Regions from separate parts of the Streptomyces sp. NPDC093225 genome, predicted to be linked through region 1. Evidence: riboswitches for the same ligand, from Rfam matches in the RefSeq annotation. Region 1 holds a riboswitch; the other holds the start of a gene.

Region 1 (4,302 bases):
CTCCTCGGTGTCCCCGGACGATGACGGCGGCGACCGCTCGGGTCGGGCTCACCAGTGGCGATCAACAGCCGTGGCTGATTCGCTGGAAGTGGTGGTGGGCCTCCGTACCAAAGTCCTCTCGGATTCCCTGAACGCCGACTCATCGGAAGGATGGGCGGACGATGGCAGCACCTCAATGGCGGATTCTGGTCGATCACATCCAGAACGTTCCCGAGGGCGTGTACGAGACGAACGTGCCGGGGACCGGTTACGACAACCGGACACAGTTCGGAAGGCAGTTCGGCGAGGACGGCGAGCCGTGGTGCGTCATGTTCAACTGGGACATGTACGCCGACGTCGGCCTGGACCACATCGTTCCCAAGGTCAACAACGTCTCCGTCTTCACCGAATGGGCCAGGACGCGCGATCAGTGGTCCGACTACCCCTCCATCGGGGCGTGGACGAACCTGTCCCACGGCGGCCACACCGAGGTCGTGGTCGGTTTCGACGAGACGCACGTCTACACCAAGGGCGGCAACACCGTTCCCGAGAACGCCGAAGACGCCGGTCAGGGCTTCGGCGTCTACTCGCACAGTACGGAGCGGCGCAGCATGAAGGTCGTAGGGTACTTCGCGCCGGAGTTCGAGGACGGCTGTCCGCCCACCGCCGACCCCGACGATCCCCGGGGCGGTACGGCCGTCGCCTCATGGAGCTGGGCCGGTCCGGTACTGCCGAGTTCGGACATCGCGGTAGCGGCTTCGGAGGTCGTGTTCGGCGCGCGGAACACCTCGGTGAGAATCGTCCAGGGCGCGCTCGCCAAGGAAGTCGGGCTTGACTACGCCGCGGCACCAGGCACGTTCGGGCCGCGTACGAAAGCGGCGGTGGCCGCCTTCCAGCGCAAGCTCGGCTTGACCGACGGCGACGCGGACGGCGTGTTCGGGCGCTTCTCGCTCACCGAACTGGGCCGTCGGCAGGGGTTCACGGTCCGTGGGCTGAGCTTCTTCGACCGGCCTCTCCCGCCGGACGGCGAGGTCGCAGGGTACTCCGCCATCCCCCTGTCGAGCGTCAAGTTCGATCACGTGCAGGACGGAAGCACCACGGCGGCGGCCAAGGAGGCCTGCCGCGTCCTCCGCGTACCCGAGACCCATTGGGTGCCGGGCATCCTGGTCGCCGCCCGGCGCGAGTCGTCGTACCGGTTCAACGCGGTGAACGACTGGGACAGCAACGCCACCGGGCCCAAGCAGAGCGACGGCCGTCCGCGCAACTGCTCCCGCGGAGTCATGCAGGTCATCCCGCCGACGTTCGCCTCGTACCACCAGCCGGGTACCTCGAAGGTCATTTACGACGGCGTGGCCAACATCTGCGCAGCCATGAACTATGTGATGGCTCGATACGGCGTGTACCGCGACGGGACGAACCTCGCCGGCCGCGTCTGCCAGTTCGACCCCAACCGCGGGCCGTGCGGATACTGATCACGGTCGCCGAAGGGACGCCCATCATGTCCAAGGTCGTACATCTGTCGGAGCTGCACCCGGGTGCGCAGAACGCCAGCGTCCTGGTGGTCCAAGAGGCCCTGGCCCAGGCGGTGGGGCTCGACTTCAGCTCGGGCCCGGGTGTCTACGGTGAACGCACCAGAGAGGCCTACGCCAAGTGGCAGCGGTACCTCGGTTTCTCCGGCGCGGACGCCGACGGCCTCCCGGGAATGGAGTCGCTCAAGAAGCTCGGTGCCCGCTTCGGGTTCGAAGTCCGGGGCGAAGGGGGGTCGGGAAGGGTGCCCTCCCCGGTGCCCGGGCATCGCGTCACCTACCGTTACGGCATCCAGAATCCGCGGTACCGTGCCGGCTACCACACCGGGGACGACTATGCCTCGGCGCAAGGAACTTCGGTGGTCGCCGTCCGCGACGGCTCCATCCAGTGGTCCGACGACAACGGCGGTGCCTACGGCCGCTGGGTCGGCCTCCAGGCCGACAACGGCCGGGTGTACGTCTATTGCCACCTCTCGAAACGGGGCGTCGTCACCGGCCAGCAGGTCAGGGCGGGCCAACAGCTGGGCAAGGTCGGAGCGACCGGCAACGTCACCGGCCCGCACCTCCACTTCGAGGACCACCCGCCGGGCGCCTTCGTCTATGCCCATACCCGCAAGCCGGCGTGGTGAGGCGGCCGGAGCCACCGGACGGGCCAGGGCTCCGGTGATGGCCCGGCCCGGTCGGCGATCCGAGCGAGGAGGGCGGGCGTCATCTCGTATGTGCGTCCGAACGGTGGACGGCGGGCGTCGCTCAGCGGGCACTCGGCCTAGGCATGGCCCATGCAGCTGGTTCGCCCCGTCCTCCGGGCGGGATGCGTCGTAAGAGGGAACCCGGTGGGAGTCCGGGACTGCCCCGCAGGGGTGAGCGGGAACAACCGCCGTCATGCGCGGCCCGGCAAGTGCCTCGTCGCCGGGATCGTCAACGGCCGGAACATCTGGGTCAACGACCTGGAGCTCGGAGATCGCCGAGGGCGGCATGGCCCTGGCGATGCTGGGTGTCTGTGGCCCCGGCTTCGGCCTCACCCTGGGCTGTACCTCCCTCTTTGCCTCCGCCCTCATCACCGGCGGGGTCGGGCCGTGGACGCCCTACCAGACGGCCGCGCCGTCGCCAACCTCGTCTGCATCCGCCTCGCCTCACCGTCTTCCGCCGCGCCGCCCGCAGTCGGGGTTCATGCCGATCCCCTCCCGGTGGTCGTGCGCCACCCCGAGGTCCGTGCCCTTCCCGCCCGCCGCTCCGTACTGGCCGAGCTCCTGGCCCGCCGTCGGGCCGCCATCGACCCAATCGCCGGGAAGGGGTGCATGCTGGGCACCAACAGGTATCGAGTTCCTGTCGGGAGGTCGAAAGAGTGAACGACGGCAAGGGGAGACGGCGCCTGGCCAGCCGCGCCTCGGCTGGCAAGAGGGCCGCGGCGCACCGGTCGGCCGCTGCGCGCAGGCGGCTCGGCCGGAGCGCCGGCGAGTTCCCCCTCGACCGAATGACCACGCGCGATCGGCTCGCCTGGCTGAACTCCGCCGGCTCCAGGATCGGCACCACCCTGGACCTGGAGCGCACCGCCCAGGAACTGGCCGAGTTCACCGTGCCCAGCTTCGCCGACGGGGCCGCTGTCGACATCTTGGAGAGCGTCCTGCGGGGCGACGAGGGCTCACGGTGGACGGGTACGGGCGTCCCGCTCATGCGGGCCACGGCGCTGTGCGCCATCGAGGAGCTGTCGTCCCTGGAGCCCACTCCGGTGGGCGAGACCTTCGTCCGCACGGAGCAGACGCACGAGACGCTGCTCCATCGGTACTGTCTGCGGCAGGGCAAGCCCGTGATGGTGAGCCGGATGCGGAACGACGACTTCATCAACGTCGCGCCGACGGAGAGCGCCGCGGCGAAGATGCGCGCCGCCGGAGTGCACAGCTATCTCGCGGTGCCTCTGATCGCCCGCGGGCTGCTGCTCGGCAGCGCGGACTTCGTACGCGGCCCCGGAACACCACCGTTCTCCTCCACCGACCTCGCACTGGCGGAACAACTGGCCTCCCAGGCCGCCGTCTACGTCGACAACGCCCGGCTGTACGGGCGCGAGCGCGAGCACGTCGTCTCGTTGCAACGCACTCTGCTGCCGCGCGCGACGCCGGTGACGCCGGGGCTGCGCGTCCAGGCCGAGTACGCGCCCTCGACGGCCCACCACGGCGTGGGCGGGGACTGGTACGACGTCATGGCCCTGCCCGGCGGACGTACGGCCCTCATGGTGGGCGACGTCATGGGCCACGGGCTGCCCGCGGCCGCGACCATGGGGCGTCTGCGGGCGGTGGCCCGCACCCTGATGACCCTGGACATGGCTCCGGAGCGCGTCCTGGCCCGGCTCGACCTCGCCACGCGTGACCTGGAGGACGAGCAGGTCGCCACATTCCTTTGCGCCGTCTTCGACCCGGCCGACTCCACCTACACGCTGGCCAGCGCCGGGCACCTGCCACCACTGCTCGTCGACGGGCGGGGCTCCGCCGATTTCGTGGACCTGCCCATCGGCGCGCCGCTCGGCGCCGGAATGATTCCGTACGACCCGATCCGCCTGAAAGTCCACGCAGGAGGCAATCTGGTCATGTACACGGACGGGCTCGTGAAGTCCCGGCACGCGGACCTGGACCACCAGTTGGAACGCCTGCGCTCGGCGGCGCGCGGTCTGGCACCCGAGGTCTTGGAAGGCGGCGCCCTGGTCGAATGCGCCCCTGCCGACACCGATCGTTTCGACGAGGCCGTGCTCCTCGTCGCGACGATCGCCCCGGCCGCCCCCGCCGGCCTCCGCGAGTGGCAGCTG
Region 2 (4,302 bases), on a different contig from region 1:
CTACGACGACGTGGTCGTCGCCACCGGCGTCACCCCGCGCACCCCCGACATCGAGGGCGTCGACCACCCCAAGGTCGTCACCTACCTCGACGTCCTGCGCGACGGCGCCCCGGTCGGCGAGCGGGTCGCGGTCGTCGGCGCCGGCGGCATCGGCTTCGACGTGGCCGAGTACCTCACCGACGGCGGCGAGGGCGCCAGCCAGGACCCGGCCGTGTACTTCCGCCACTGGGGCGTCGACACCACCTACGGCGCCCGCGGCGGCCTCGGCACGCCCGAGCGGCCCGTCCCGCCGCGCACCGTGCACCTGCTCCAGCGCAAGACCACCAAGGTCGGCGCCGGCCTGGGCACCACGACCGGCTGGATCCACCGCACCGAGCTCAAGCACCGGGGCGTGACCATGGTCGCCGGCGCGACGTACGAGCGCATCGACGACGAGGGCCTGCACATCACCGTCGACGGCGAGGCCCGCACCGTGCCCGCCGACACCGTCGTCCTGTGCACCGGCCAGGAGCCGCGCCGCGACCTCTACGAGGAGCTCACCGCGGCCGGCGTCCGGGCGCACCTCATCGGCGGTGCCGACGTGGCCGCCGAACTCGACGCCAAGCGCGCCATCCGCCAGGGCACGGAGCTGGCCGCGGGGCTCTGACCCGCACCGGCACGGGTGTTGTGGCGGCCCGCACCGGGCCGCCACAATCGACCCGTGACGCTGACCACGGCCGAGGCCGACAAGATCCTCACCGACAACTTCGCCCCCTGGGTGCTCGCCCTCGGCCTCACCGTCGCCGAGACCGGCGAGCGGCACGCCGTCCTGCGGCTGCCCTGGTCCGACGCCCTCGCCCGGGACGGCGGCGGCCTGTCCGGTCAGGCCATGATGGCCGCGGCGGACACCGCCACCGTCATCGCCGTCTCGGCGGCCCGCGGCGGGTACGGGCCCATGACGACCGTCCAGCAGTCGACCACCTTCCAACGCCCGGTCGTCGGCGCCGACCTGCTGGTCCGGGTGGACATCTCCAAGCTCGGCAAGCGCATGGCGTTCGCCGACATCACCATGACGGCCGAGGGGCAGGAGGAGCCGGCGGCTCGGGCTTCCACGGTGTACGCCCTCCTGGGCTGAGGTCGCCAGGCCGGTCCGCAGCCTCGTGCCGGGCCGGTCCGCTGCGCGGGCCCGGTCCCCACCTCGCGAGAGTGCCGTCCCGTGGTGTGTGGGGGAGGCGCTTGAGCCGGTATGGCAGGCTGGTCCGGAGGCAGGCCCGGGCCTGGGGTGGCCGAAGGCCAGGGGCGCAGCCCCCTTGCCCCAGGGGTGGGCCTGCCGCAGGGCCTGCAGGCCATGCCGGGTCAAGCGCCGAGGGGACCCACACACCACGGGACGGCCGCCACACACCCCACCCCGCCACCGGCCGCCTATACACCAGGGATCGGCGCCGAGACCCACCTGGCGTACACCCCACCCCAACCCAAGGCGTACATCCGGCACGCCCCCGCTGCCACACCCCCAACCCACCCCTCGACAAGCACCCGCAGCCGCCACCGCAGCGAATTCGCTGATCTTTAGGCGTCCTTGAGGCGTGACCGCATACCCTGGCCCCAGCAGCTGGTTCGCCCCGTCCGCCAGACGGGATGCGTCGTAAGAGGGAACCCGGTGGGAATCCGGGACTGCCCCGCAGCGGTGAGCGGGAACGACCGCCGTCATACGCACTGGGTCCGGCAAGGGCCCGGGAAGCGACGGCCAGTAGGTGCCCGCCGGGAGACCGGCAGGCGTGCCCGCGAGTCCGAAGACCTGCCCGTTGCCCGCGCCCGGCCGATGCCGCGCGCGGACGCTCCGGTGACCTCGTGGGTGGGTCGGAGGACAAGAGACGGGCGATCGCCGCCGCGCGCACCCCTGCGCGCCCGCGGCCGGGGGCCCGCTCCCGTCGTCCCTTCGCGCTCCCGTCCGTCACCGGACCCAGGAGACACACTCGCGAAGGAGAGTGCTGTGACCAGCACTGTGTACGGATACCCCCGCCAGGGCCGGGGCCGGGAACTGAAGACGGCGGTCGAGGGCTACTGGAAGGGCCGCACCGACGCCGCGGCCCTGCACGCCACCGCCGCCGAACTGCGCCGCACCGCCTGGCGGGAGCTCGCCGAGGCCGGCCTCGCGGAGCTGCCGACCGGCGACTTCTCGTACTACGACCACGTCCTCGACACCACCGTCATGGTCGGCGCGATCCCCGACCGGCACCGCGCCGCCGTCGAAGCCGACCCGCTGGACGGGTACTTCGCCATGGCCCGCGGCACCGATGACGCGGCACCGCTCGAGATGACGAAGTGGTTCGACACGAACTACCACTACCTGGTGCCCGAACTGGGTCCGGACACCGTGTTCGCCGCGAACTCGGCCAAGCAGACGGCCGAGTTCGCCGAGGCGTTCGGCCTCGGCCACAGCCCGCGGCCCGTGCTGGTCGGCCCCGTCACGTACCTGCTGCTCGCCAAGCCCGCGCCCGGGGTGCCCGCCGACTTCGAGCCCCTCACCCTGCTCGACCGGCTGCTGCCCGTGTACGCCGAGGTGCTCGCCGACCTGAAGGCGGCCGGCGCCACCTGGGTGCAGCTCGACGAGCCCGCCCTCGTCCAGGACCGCACCCCCGCCGACCTGAACGCCGCCGCCCGCGCCTACCGCGAGCTCGGCGCCCTCGCCGACCGGCCGAAGCTGCTCGTCGCCTCCTACTTCGACCGGCTCGGCGAGGCCCTCCCGGTGCTGGCCAAGGCCCCCGTCGAGGGCCTGGCCCTCGACTTCACCGGCCCGGCCGCCGCCAACCTCGCCGATCTGGCCGCCGTCGGCGGCCTGCCCGGCAAGCGCCTGGTCGCCGGCGTGGTCGACGGCCGCAACGTGTGGATCAACGACCACGAGAAGTCCCTCGCCACCCTCGGCACCCTGCTCGGACTCGCCGACCGCGTGGACGTCGCCGCCTCGTGCTCGCTCCTCCACGTGCCGCTGGACGCGGCCGCCGAACGGGACGTCGACCCGCAGATCCGCCGCTGGCTCGCCTTCGCCCGCCAGAAGACCGGCGAGATCGTCACCCTGGCCCGCGGCCTGGCCCGCGGCACCGCCGCCGTCACCGCCGAACTCGCCGCCAACCGGGCCGACCTGGCCTCCCGCGCGACCTCCCCGCTCACGCGCGACCCCGCCGTGCGCGCCCGCGCCGCCGCCGTCACGGACGCCGACGCCCGCCGCACCCAGCCGTACCCCGAACGCGCCGCGGCCCAGCGCGCCCACCTGGGCCTGCCCCCGCTGCCCACCACGACCATCGGGTCGTTCCCGCAGACCACGGCCCTGCGGACGGCCCGCGCCGACCTGCGGTCCGGCCGGATCGGCCAGGACGAGTACGACAAGCGCATCGCCGCCGAGATCGACGAGGTCGTCGCCTTCCAGGAGGACGCCGGACTCGACGTCCTCGTCCACGGCGAGCCCGAACGCAACGACATGGTCCAGTACTTCGCCGAGCAGCTCACCGGCTACCTCGCCACCCGGCACGGCTGGGTCCAGTCGTACGGCACCCGCTACGTCCGCCCGCCGATCCTGGCCGGCGACATCTCCCGCCCGGCCCCGATGACCGTCCGCTGGACGACGTACGCCCGGTCCCGCACCCCCAAGCCCGTCAAGGGCATGCTCACCGGGCCCGTCACCATGCTCGCCTGGTCCTTCGTCCGCGACGACCAGCCGCTCGCCGACACCGCCCGGCAGGTCGCCCTCGCCCTGCGCGACGAGGTCGTCGACCTGGAGGCCGCCGGCACCTCCGTCATCCAGGTCGACGAACCCGCCCTGCGCGAGACCCTCCCGCTGCGCGCCGAGCGCCGCGCCGACTACCTCGCCTGGGCCACCGGGGCCTTCCGCCTCGCCACTTCGGCCGTCCGGCCCGACACCCAGATCCACACCCACATGTGCTACGCGGAGTTCGGCGACGTCCTGCGGGCCATCGACGACCTCGACGCCGACGTGATCAGCCTCGAAGCGGCCCGCTCGCACATGCAGGTGGCCCGCGAACTCGCCGGCGCCGGCTACCCCCGCGAGGCCGGACCGGGCGTCTGGGACATCCACTCCCCGCGCGTCCCCTCGGCCGCGGAGGTCACCGACCTGCTCCGGGCCGGCCTCGCCGCCCTCCCCGCGGACCGGCTGTGGGTCAACCCGGACTGCGGCCTCAAGACCCGCGGCTGGCCCGAGACCCGGGCCTCCCTCCACCACCTGGTGACCGCCGCCCGGACCCTGCGCACCGAACTCTCCTGACCCGTCCGGCCCCTCCGGGCGGCGGCGCACCCCACGCGCCCCGC

Evidence for each region. Region 1 has a riboswitch for cobalamin ahead of ACIQCH_RS28505 (ECF transporter S component). Riboswitches for the same ligand answer to the same signal wherever they lie in the genome.
Region 2: it holds a riboswitch for cobalamin, as region 1 does, so the genes downstream of both, metE (5-methyltetrahydropteroyltriglutamate--homocysteine S-methyltransferase) here and ACIQCH_RS28505 (ECF transporter S component) in region 1, are expected to answer to the same signal.

What each region holds. Positions count from the first base shown of each region.
Region 1 covers NZ_JBIVNX010000039.1:25,331-29,632, forward strand. The annotation lists gene ACIQCH_RS28495 (peptidoglycan-binding protein) at 162-1,451, shown strand; gene ACIQCH_RS28500 (M23 family metallopeptidase) at 1,478-2,134, shown strand; cobalamin riboswitch at 2,325-2,469, shown strand; partial or broken gene ACIQCH_RS28505 (ECF transporter S component) at 2,460-2,597, shown strand; gene ACIQCH_RS28510 (SpoIIE family protein phosphatase) at 2,980-4,302, shown strand, end outside.
Region 2 covers NZ_JBIVNX010000007.1:91,471-95,772, reverse strand. The annotation lists gene ACIQCH_RS09455 (FAD-dependent oxidoreductase) at 1-646, shown strand, start outside; gene ACIQCH_RS09450 (PaaI family thioesterase) at 701-1,114, shown strand; cobalamin riboswitch at 1,591-1,786, shown strand; gene metE (5-methyltetrahydropteroyltriglutamate--homocysteine S-methyltransferase) at 1,973-4,258, shown strand.